DNA from 4 places in the Thauera mechernichensis genome. Region 1 is predicted to be linked to each of the others. Evidence: predicted binding sites of a transcription regulator. Region 1 holds the regulator's gene; each other region holds the start of a gene.
The links. The regulator sigma-54, encoded in region 1, starts transcription at its own class of promoters, with help from an activator protein. The targets are predictions, from matches to a motif close to TGGCACGCTTNCTGCTNA.
Positions count from the first base shown of each region.

Region 1 (2,199 bases):
AAGCTCACCGTGGCCGAAAACATCCGTGCCGTGCTCGAGCTCCAGGGGCTCGATGCGCACCAGGTGAAGACCCGGCTCGACGAACTGCTGCTCGAGCTTGGCATCAACCACCTGCGCGACAACACCGCCGTCTCACTCTCCGGCGGCGAGCGCCGACGTTGCGAGATCGCGCGCGCACTTGCAACCGACCCGCGCCTGATCCTCCTCGACGAACCCTTCGCAGGGGTCGACCCGATCGCGGTCATCGACATCCAGAAGATCATCCGCTTCCTCAAGGAGCGCGGCATCGGCGTGCTGATCACGGACCACAACGTGCGCGAGACGCTCGGCATCTGCGATCGTGCGTACATCATCAGCGAGGGCCGGGTACTGGCAAGCGGCGAACCGGCCGAGATCATCGACAACGAAAGGGTGCGCCAGGTTTACCTGGGCGAGCATTTCCGCCTGTGAATCCGCGCGCGCGTCGACAGCGATGAAACCAAGCCTCCAGCTCAAGCTCTCCCAGCACCTTACCCTGACGCCGCAGCTGCAGCAGTCGATCAAGCTGCTGCAGCTGTCGACCATCGAGCTGAACCAGGAGATCGAGCGCTTCCTGCTCGAGAACCCGATGCTCGAGCGCAGCGACGGCGACGGTGTCGAGTTCGTACCACCGCTACCACCGGGCAGCCCCCCCGAGCACGAGGCCAGACAGCAACAGGCAAACACCCCCGAGGCGCCAGCCAGCGCTGCGGACAGCGAGGCCGGCGACCATGCCGACCATGGCAGCGCCGACGAAGGCATGGACTGGTCCAATGTCGGCAGCGGCGCATCGAGCCGCAGCGAGGACGACGACGACGTCGATTACCAGGAACTGCAGGCGGCTGGCGTCTCCCTGCGTGACCATCTCGACCAGCAGGTGTCGCTGTCGCCGCTGTCAGACCGCGACCGCGCCCTCGTGCGCTTCATCATCGAAGCCTTGGATGACGACGGCTACCTTCACCAGCCGCTCGATGAGCTCCTCGAACTGCTTCCGGACGACGCCGACGTCGATGTCGATGACCTGAACATCGCGCTGCGCCACGTACAGAACCTCGAGCCCGCAGGCATCGGCGCGCGCAGCCCCAGCGAATGCCTGTCGCTGCAGCTCCGTACCCTGCCGGCTTCGGCGACGCGCACGCTCGCGCTCGAGATCGTCGACAAGCACCTCGAGCTGCTCGCCGAGCGCAACTTCGTCAAGCTCAAGAAGCTGACCGGCTGCGACGACGAAGCCCTGCGCGCCGCCCATGCCCTGATCTGCAGCCTCGACCCCCACCCCGGCTCGCGTTACTCGAACGCCGAGACGCGCTACGTACTGCCGGATGTGGTCGTACGCAAGCTGCGCGGGCGGTGGACGGTCAGCCTGAACCAGGAGGCAATGCCGCGTCTGCGCATCAACCGCCTGTATGCCAGCCTGCTGCAGCAGAACCGCGGCCAGGGTGGCGGCCTGAGCGGACAGTTGCAGGAGGCACGCTGGCTGATCAAGAACGTGCAGCAGCGCTTCGACACCATCCTCCGGGTGTCCCAGGCCATCGTTGACCAGCAGAGGCAGTTCTTCGATCATGGGGAGGTGGCAATGCGACCACTCACCCTCCGGGAGATCGCGGACCAACTCGAGCTGCACGAGTCCACCGTGTCGCGCGTGACCACGCAGAAGTACATGGCGAGTCCGCGCGGGGTGTTCGAACTCAAGTATTTCTTCGGTAGTCACGTCGCCACCGACACCGGTGGAGCGGCCTCGTCCACGGCGATTCGCGCGCTGATTCGCCAACTGGTCGACGCCGAGGACAGCAAGAAACCGCTGTCCGACGCCAAGATTGCCGAAGTCCTTGGCCAGCAGGGTATCGTGGTCGCACGGCGCACGATCGCCAAGTATCGCGAATCCCTCAATATCCCGCCGGTCAGCCTGCGCAAATCCATCTGACAAAAACAGGAGTCAACATGAATCTCAACATCACCGGGCGCCACGTCGAAGTCACTCCGGCCATTCGCGACTACGTCACCTCCAAGCTTGATCGCGTCATCCGTCACTTCGACAACGTCACCAGTGTCGCGGTGATCCTCTCGGTCGAGAAGCTCAAGCAGAAGGCCGAGGTCACCCTGCACGTGCGCGGCAAGGACATCTTCGTCGAAAGCGATGATGCCGACCTGTACGCGGCCATCGACGCGATGACCGACAAGCTC
Region 1 is NZ_JARQZE010000003.1:187,462-189,660, forward strand. It holds gene lptB (LPS export ABC transporter ATP-binding protein) at 1-450, shown strand, start outside; gene P7F68_RS05875 (RNA polymerase factor sigma-54) at 473-1,939, shown strand; gene hpf (ribosome hibernation-promoting factor, HPF/YfiA family) at 1,957-2,199, shown strand, end outside.

Region 2 (2,199 bases), on a different contig from region 1:
TAGGTCGGTGCTCTCCGGGTAATGGATGGAACTCAAGCCTCTCCTCCTCGTCCTGCCTCAATGCCCACTCTCCGGCGAGCCCTTGGTGTTCGCGTAGCGGTACGCGACACGTCATTCGGGAGCTTACCTGACACACGGGTACAGGAGAACTCCAGCGTTGTTCGAATAGTAAGCAAAATCTCGAGAAAAAGGAATTGGGTGGTATATTTCTTGAGTGGGGTTGTGGTGAGAAGGTGCGGTGCACGTTCTGCTCACACCTGTACGACAAGAATGGCGAGGAGGAGGAGCAAAGTGGTAGAGAAGTTTTCGGTATTGATCGAGGACAGCGGTGAGTTCGTGCGCTGTGGCGCGGACGATAACGTGTTGCGGGCGATGGAAGTCTTGGGGCGCAAGGGCATTCCGGTGGGCTGTCGCGGTGGTGGCTGCGGCGTCTGCAAGGTGCGGGTGACCGCCGGCCGTTACCACACGCGCAAGATGAGCAGGGCCTGCGTAAGTGAGGCGGAAGAGGCGGTCGGGATTGTTCTTGCGTGCAAGCTGTTCCCTGACAGCGACCTCGAGCTCAAGGTGGAGGGCAAGATGTTGAAGGCGTTGAAGAGGCCCGCGGTGGATGGGCCAAGGCAGGCGTAGTCCGGGCCTGCTCGGGTTGCGAAAGGGCTGGTACGCGTTGGCGTACCAGCCCTTTTTTCATGGTGCATGGCAATAAATGGAATTGATCAAATGATCAAGCGAGTTTTCTGTTTGAGCATTTCATCAACAGGAATCTTCCTCCGTCTCCGCTGTAAATCTCGAGAACATGGCTTAGTGCGCGTAAATGCTCGGAGTTGTGAGATTGGCACGGAATTTGTTTAGCTCCCTGCAGAAGCACCCCAGCATTCACCAGTTCGAACGGGAGGGACCTCGCCAAATGGACAAGCAAGCGCCTGTGATCGACGTCAGTAGAAAGTACGTGCGCCTCATCGAGCGGAGACCCGACGGTTTCATCGAGTTCGAGTTTGCGATCGGAGAGCCGGATCTGTTCGCCGAGATGTTGCTTCCAGCCGAGGCGTTCAAGGCGTTCTGCGAAGCCAACGAGGTCATCCATCTCGGTCCTCGCGAGGCCTCGGACGCGGCCGAGAACGCCGACTGGAACTGGAGCCTGCACCAGGCAACCCACCAGCGATTCCGTTGAATCGCTTACGAATCATAAGGAGGAGAGTTCATGCAGATCGATTTGCGCACGGTGTCAATCAAGCCTTTGCGGCACACCTTCGACAACATCGCACGCCGCATTGGGGGCGACAAACCGGCGTCGCGTTATCAGGAAGGCACGCTCGACATGCAGCAAACGGCCAACTTCCATTACCGGCCGACCTGGGATCCTGAGCACGACATCTACGATGCCTCGCGTACCGCGATCAAGATGGCGGACTGGTATGCGTTCAAGGATCCACGCCAGTTCTACTACGGCGCCTACACCATGGCACGCGCCAAGCAGCAGGATACCGCGGAGGCGAACTTCGACTTCGTGGAGAACCGTGGTCTGGCTGCGACGCTGCCTGAATCGGTGCGAGAGACCGTGCTCAAGGTGCTGCTGCCGCTGCGCCATGTCGCCTGGGGTTCGAACATGAACAATGCCAGCGTCTGTGCCTACAGCTACGGTACCGGCTTCTCGCAGCCACACATCTATCACGCGATGGATCAGCTCGGCATCGCGCAGTACATCACCCGTGTCGGCTTGCTGCTGGGCGATGTCGAGTCGCTCGAGGAGGCGAAGCGGGCCTGGGTGGAGGACGACGCCTGGCAGGGGCTGCGCCGTTACGTCGAGGACACCTTCGTCATCAAGGATCCGGTGGAGTTGTTCGTCGCCCAGAACGCTGCGCTCGACGGCCTCCTGTACGCGCTGGTGTACGAAACCATCATCGACGATGTGCTCTCGTCGCAGGGCGGCACGCCGGTGGCGATGCTCACTCAGTTCATGACCGACTGGTTTGCCGAAACCCGTAAGTGGGTCGATGCCACAGTGAAGATCGCGGCCAGCGAGTCGGCGGAAAACAAGGTTGTCATGGCCGGCTGGCTGACGCACTGGCGCGACCGTGCTGCTGCCGCGCTGCTGCCCGTTGGCCGCATTGCATTGGGTGATCGCGCCGACGAGGCCCTGGCCGAGGTGGTCCAGCAGTTCAATGCGCGCATGGCCAAGGCCGGCGTCACCCTCTGAGGAGA
Region 2 is NZ_JARQZE010000032.1:1,916-4,114, forward strand. It holds gene P7F68_RS19675 (sigma-54-dependent Fis family transcriptional regulator) at 1-36, opposite strand, end outside; gene P7F68_RS19680 (2Fe-2S iron-sulfur cluster-binding protein) at 292-627, shown strand; gene P7F68_RS19685 (phenol hydroxylase subunit) at 905-1,168, shown strand; gene P7F68_RS19690 (aromatic/alkene monooxygenase hydroxylase subunit beta) at 1,199-2,194, shown strand.
Region 2: P7F68_RS19685 (phenol hydroxylase subunit) is a predicted target of sigma-54. The motif match lies at 831-848, and genes of this name have one in related genera.

Region 3 (2,199 bases), on a different contig from region 1:
GCTCGACCAGGTTGATCGTGATGATGTCGCCGACATGGCGGGCACGCCTGTCCTCGAACAGGGGCCTCGCCGCCGCAGCCTGGTAGATGGCACCGTTGGCCGGTGGCTGGGCCATGCGCTCGCCGGGGCGCACGCTCATCGGCTGATGCACTGCCGTGGGCGGGACGCTGTCGATGGATGCGCACCCCGACAGCAGTGCAAGGGCCAGGAGTGCGAAGCTGCGGATGACGGACATGGCCGCGCCCTCAAAGCTGGGTCAGCCGACCGAGCATCTGGTCGGATGTCGAGATCGCACGCGAATTGAGCTCGTACGCGCGCTGGGTCACGATCATGCTGACGAGCTCCTCGGCGACGTTGACGTTGGAGGTCTCGACGTAACCCTGGTTGATCACCCCGGCGCCATTGGTCCCGGGTTCGGTCGGCGTCGCCTCGCCGCTCGATGCGGTCTCGTAGAACAGGTTCTCCCCCGCGCTCTGCAAGCCACCGGGGTTGATGAAGGTGGCCACCTGGATCTGCCCCACCGGCTGCGGCTCGACCTGGTCCGGCACGGTAACGGTGACCGTGCCGTCCTTGCCGACAGTGATCGAGCGGGCATTGGCCGGGATCTGGATGGCGTCGAGCAGCGGATAGCCGCTGGCGGTGACGACGTTGCCCTGGTTGTCCAGTTGCAGCGCCCCGTCGCGGGTATAGGCGGTGGAGCCGTCGGGCATCGAGATCTGCAGGAAGCCGTTGCCCTGGATGGCGAGATCGAGCGCCCCCCCGGTCTGTTGCAGGCTGCCCTGGGTGAAGATGCGCTCGGTGGCGACCGGGCGTACGCCGGTACCGATCTGCAGCCCGCTCGAGACCTGGGTCTGCTGCGTTGTCTGCGCGCCGGGCTGGCGGATGGTCTGGTACAACAGGTCCTCGAACACCGCGCGCTGGCGCTTGTAGCCGTTCGTCGACACGTTCGCCAGGTTGTTCGAGATCACATCCAGCGAGGTTTGCTGGGCATCCAGCCCGGTACGGGCGGTCCACAACGAGCGGATCATGATGAAGTCCTCTGTTCTGCCTTGCCGCTGCGGCAAAGGCTGCCGCAGGGTGGCGGCGTTTGCCGCAATTTCACGGGATCAGTCTAGCCCTCGGACGGGCCAGGCGATTGCACGATAAGCAACGCAAAAACCGTGCTAATCGCCGCGCCCCGCGGGCAGGACATCAACGCCAGGACAGCACCTGGCTGGCGGCACGGTCATTGGCCTCGGCGTTCTGCAGCATGCGCACCTGCATCTCGAACTGACGCGCCAGCGAGATCATCTGCACCATCTGGTCAGCCACGTTGACATTGCTGCCCTCGAGGTAGCCGCCTGCGACCTGGACATTGGGGTCGACCGGCGCGGCGGCACCGTCGGCGAGGCGGAACAGGCCATCGTCCCCGCGCACGAGATCGGCTTCGGGCGGATTGACCAGCTTGAGCTGGCCGACGAGGTTCACGACCCCGTCGTCGGGGTTGATGGACGAAATCGAGCCGTCACGGCCGATGACGATCTCGGTATCGGGCGGCAACGTCACCGGGCCACCGTCGCCAATCACGGGCAAGCCATCGCGCGTCTGCAACACCCCTGCCGGGCTGAGCGCCAGACTGCCATTGCGGGTATAGGCCTCGCTGCCGTCCGGCTGCTGAACGGCCAGCCAGCCCTTGCCCTCGAGCGCAACGTCGTAGGGCCGTCCGGTATATTGGATCGGCCCCGGAGCGAAGTCGTTGGCGATGCTGGCGTCGACCGCGAACGAGCGCGTGCGGAAGGCCTCGGTCTGGATCTCGACCGCTCTCAGCTTGTGCAGCTGCGAGCGGAAACCGGTCGATGCCGCGTTGGCGATGTTGTTGGACACCGCCGCCTGCTGGTCCATCGTGCCCTTGGCACCGGTCATCGCGGTGTAGATCAGGCGATCCATGTTCGACTCCCTTCGTTCTGTCGGCCGGCAGCCAGATCAGGCATCAGCGCAGATTCACCAGCGTCTGCAGGATCTGGTCCTGGGTGCGGATCGATTGCGCGTTGGCCTGGTAGTTACGTTGCTGGATGATCATCTGCACCAGTTCCTGGGTCAGATCGACGTTGGATTCCTCGACCTGACCAGCCGAGATCACGCCATTGAGCCCGTTGCCCGGCTCGCCGCGGGCAAAGCCGCCGGACTCCGGGGTTTCGACCCAGTAGTTGTTGCCGATGG
Region 3 is NZ_JARQZE010000002.1:290,260-292,458, reverse strand. It holds gene P7F68_RS04265 (flagellar basal body L-ring protein FlgH) at 1-235, opposite strand, end outside; gene flgG (flagellar basal-body rod protein FlgG) at 246-1,028, opposite strand; gene flgF (flagellar basal-body rod protein FlgF) at 1,192-1,926, opposite strand; gene flgE (flagellar hook protein FlgE) at 1,970-2,199, opposite strand, start outside.
Region 3: flgG (flagellar basal-body rod protein FlgG) is a predicted target of sigma-54. The motif match lies at 1,149-1,166, and genes of this name have one in related genera.

Region 4 (2,199 bases), on a different contig from region 1:
TACCGCTACGACAGTCTGGTCACGCTGTCGCAGCACATTGCCCACCTGCATCCACGCGAGCTCACCTACCAGCGCTGCCTGGCGCACACGCTGGAGCTGTCTCCCGCCCCCGCCCAGCGCAGCGCTGCCGTCGATTTCTTCGGCAATCCGGTAACGCGTTTCGCGCTCGACACGCCGCACGACCGGCTGCTTGTGCGGGCTCACAGCCGCGTCCGCGTCGGCGTTCGCGACTGGCCGGCCGCGGGCAGCGGACCGAGCTGGGAGGACGCACGCGACCACCTTCGCGATGGGCTGTCCGGCCATGCACCCCTCCAGCCCGAGGCGCGCGACGCCGGGCAGTATCGCTTCGCTTCGCCCTATGTGGCGCTGGGCGACGAGGCTGCTGCCTATGCAGGCTATGCGACGCGCTGCTTCACGCCGGGGCGCGCGCTGGTGGACGCGCTGCTGGCCTTGTGCGCGCGCATCCATGCCGATTTCCGCTTCGACGCCTCTGCCACCAGCGTGGCCACGCCGGTGGCAGAGGTCTTCGCCAAGCGGCGCGGGGTATGCCAGGACTTCTCCCATCTGATGATCGCCTGCCTGCGGGCGCTCGGCCTGGCGGCGCGCTATGTCTCGGGCTACCTGCTGACCCAGCCGCCGCCGGGGCAGCCGCGACTGGTGGGCGCCGACGCCTCGCATGCCTGGGTGGCCGTGTGGTGTCCCGGCCTGGGCTGGATCGAGGTCGACCCGACCAATGACCTGCAGCCGGGTGCGGATCACATCACCCTGGCCTGGGGGCGCGACTATGGCGACGTGGCGCCGCTGCGGGGGGTGATCCTGGGCGGGGGGGGGCACAGTGTCGAGGTTGCGGTGACGGTGACACCGACCGATGAGGGTGTGTGCGCACCAAATTGATGCACGCTCAGCGCATCCTGGTGCGCACCAAGCCGGTGCACTCCCGCTCGTGAGCCCGCAGAGCGCGCAACTGCGCGCCTGGAGTGCATGGCACGCTTCATGCTGAATGCTCGCTCAAGGGAGTCCAATCATGAGCGCAGACAGCACAATGACAGCCGCCAGACCTTTTGACGAAATGCATGCTGCCGACGGTACGGTGCGGGCGCATTACGGCCCGTACGCCGATTGGCTGGAGCAGATGCCACGCGAGAACATTGCGCGCAAGCGCAAGGAAGCCGACATCGCCTTTCACCGTGTCGGCATCACCTTCAACGTCTATGGCGAGGGCGGTGGCAAGGAGCGGCTGATCCCCTTCGATCTGTTGCCGCGCATCATCCCCGGCGACGAGTGGAGCGCCCTCGAGACCGGCCTGCGCCAGCGCGTGCGCGCACTCAATGCCTTCCTCGCCGACATCTACCATAGCCAGGAAATCCTGCGCGCGGGCCGCTTGCCGGCCGAGCAGGTGCTCAACAATGCCCAGTTCCGCCCCGAGATGAAGGGGGTGGAAGTGCCCGGAGGGCTGTACGCGATGATCGCCGGCATCGACCTGGTGCGTGCAGCGGGGGCGGACGGCAAGGGCGAGTACTACGTGCTCGAGGACAACCTGCGCGTGCCCTCGGGGGTGAGCTACCTGCTCGAGAACCGCAAGATGATGATGCGGCTCTTCCCCGACCTGTTCTCGCGCTACAACGTGCAGCCGGTCGAGCACTACCCCGATCTGTTGCTCGAGACCCTGCGCGCGGTGGCGCCCGCGGGTGTGCTCGACCCCACGGCCGTGCTGCTGACGCCGGGTGCCTTCAACAGCGCTTATTTCGAGCACAGCTTCCTCGCCCAGCAAATGGGGGTGGAACTGGTCGAGGGCCAGGACCTGTTCGTCAAGGACGACACCGTATTCATGCGTACCACCCAGGGGCCGCGGCGGGTGGATGTGATCTACCGCCGGCTCGACGACGACTTCCTCGACCCCGAGGTGTTCCGCCCCGATTCCATGCTCGGCGTGCCCGGCCTGATGTCGGCCTACCGCGCCGGGCGAGTGACCCTTGCCAATGCCGTCGGCACCGGCGTGGCCGACGACAAGTCGATCTACCCGTATGTGCCGGAGATGGTGCGCTTCTACCTCGGTGAGGAGCCCATCCTCAACAACGTGCCGACCTACATGCTGCGCGAGCCCGAGGACCTGGCCTACACGCTTGCCCACCTGTCCGAGCTGGTGGTCAAGGAGGTCCATGGCGCCGGCGGCTACGGCATGCTGGTCGGGCCGGCGGC
Region 4 is NZ_JARQZE010000009.1:63,773-65,971, reverse strand. It holds gene P7F68_RS13150 (transglutaminase family protein) at 1-894, shown strand, start outside; gene P7F68_RS13145 (circularly permuted type 2 ATP-grasp protein) at 1,043-2,199, shown strand, end outside.
Region 4: P7F68_RS13145 (circularly permuted type 2 ATP-grasp protein) is a predicted target of sigma-54. The motif match lies at 983-1,000, and genes of this name have one in related genera.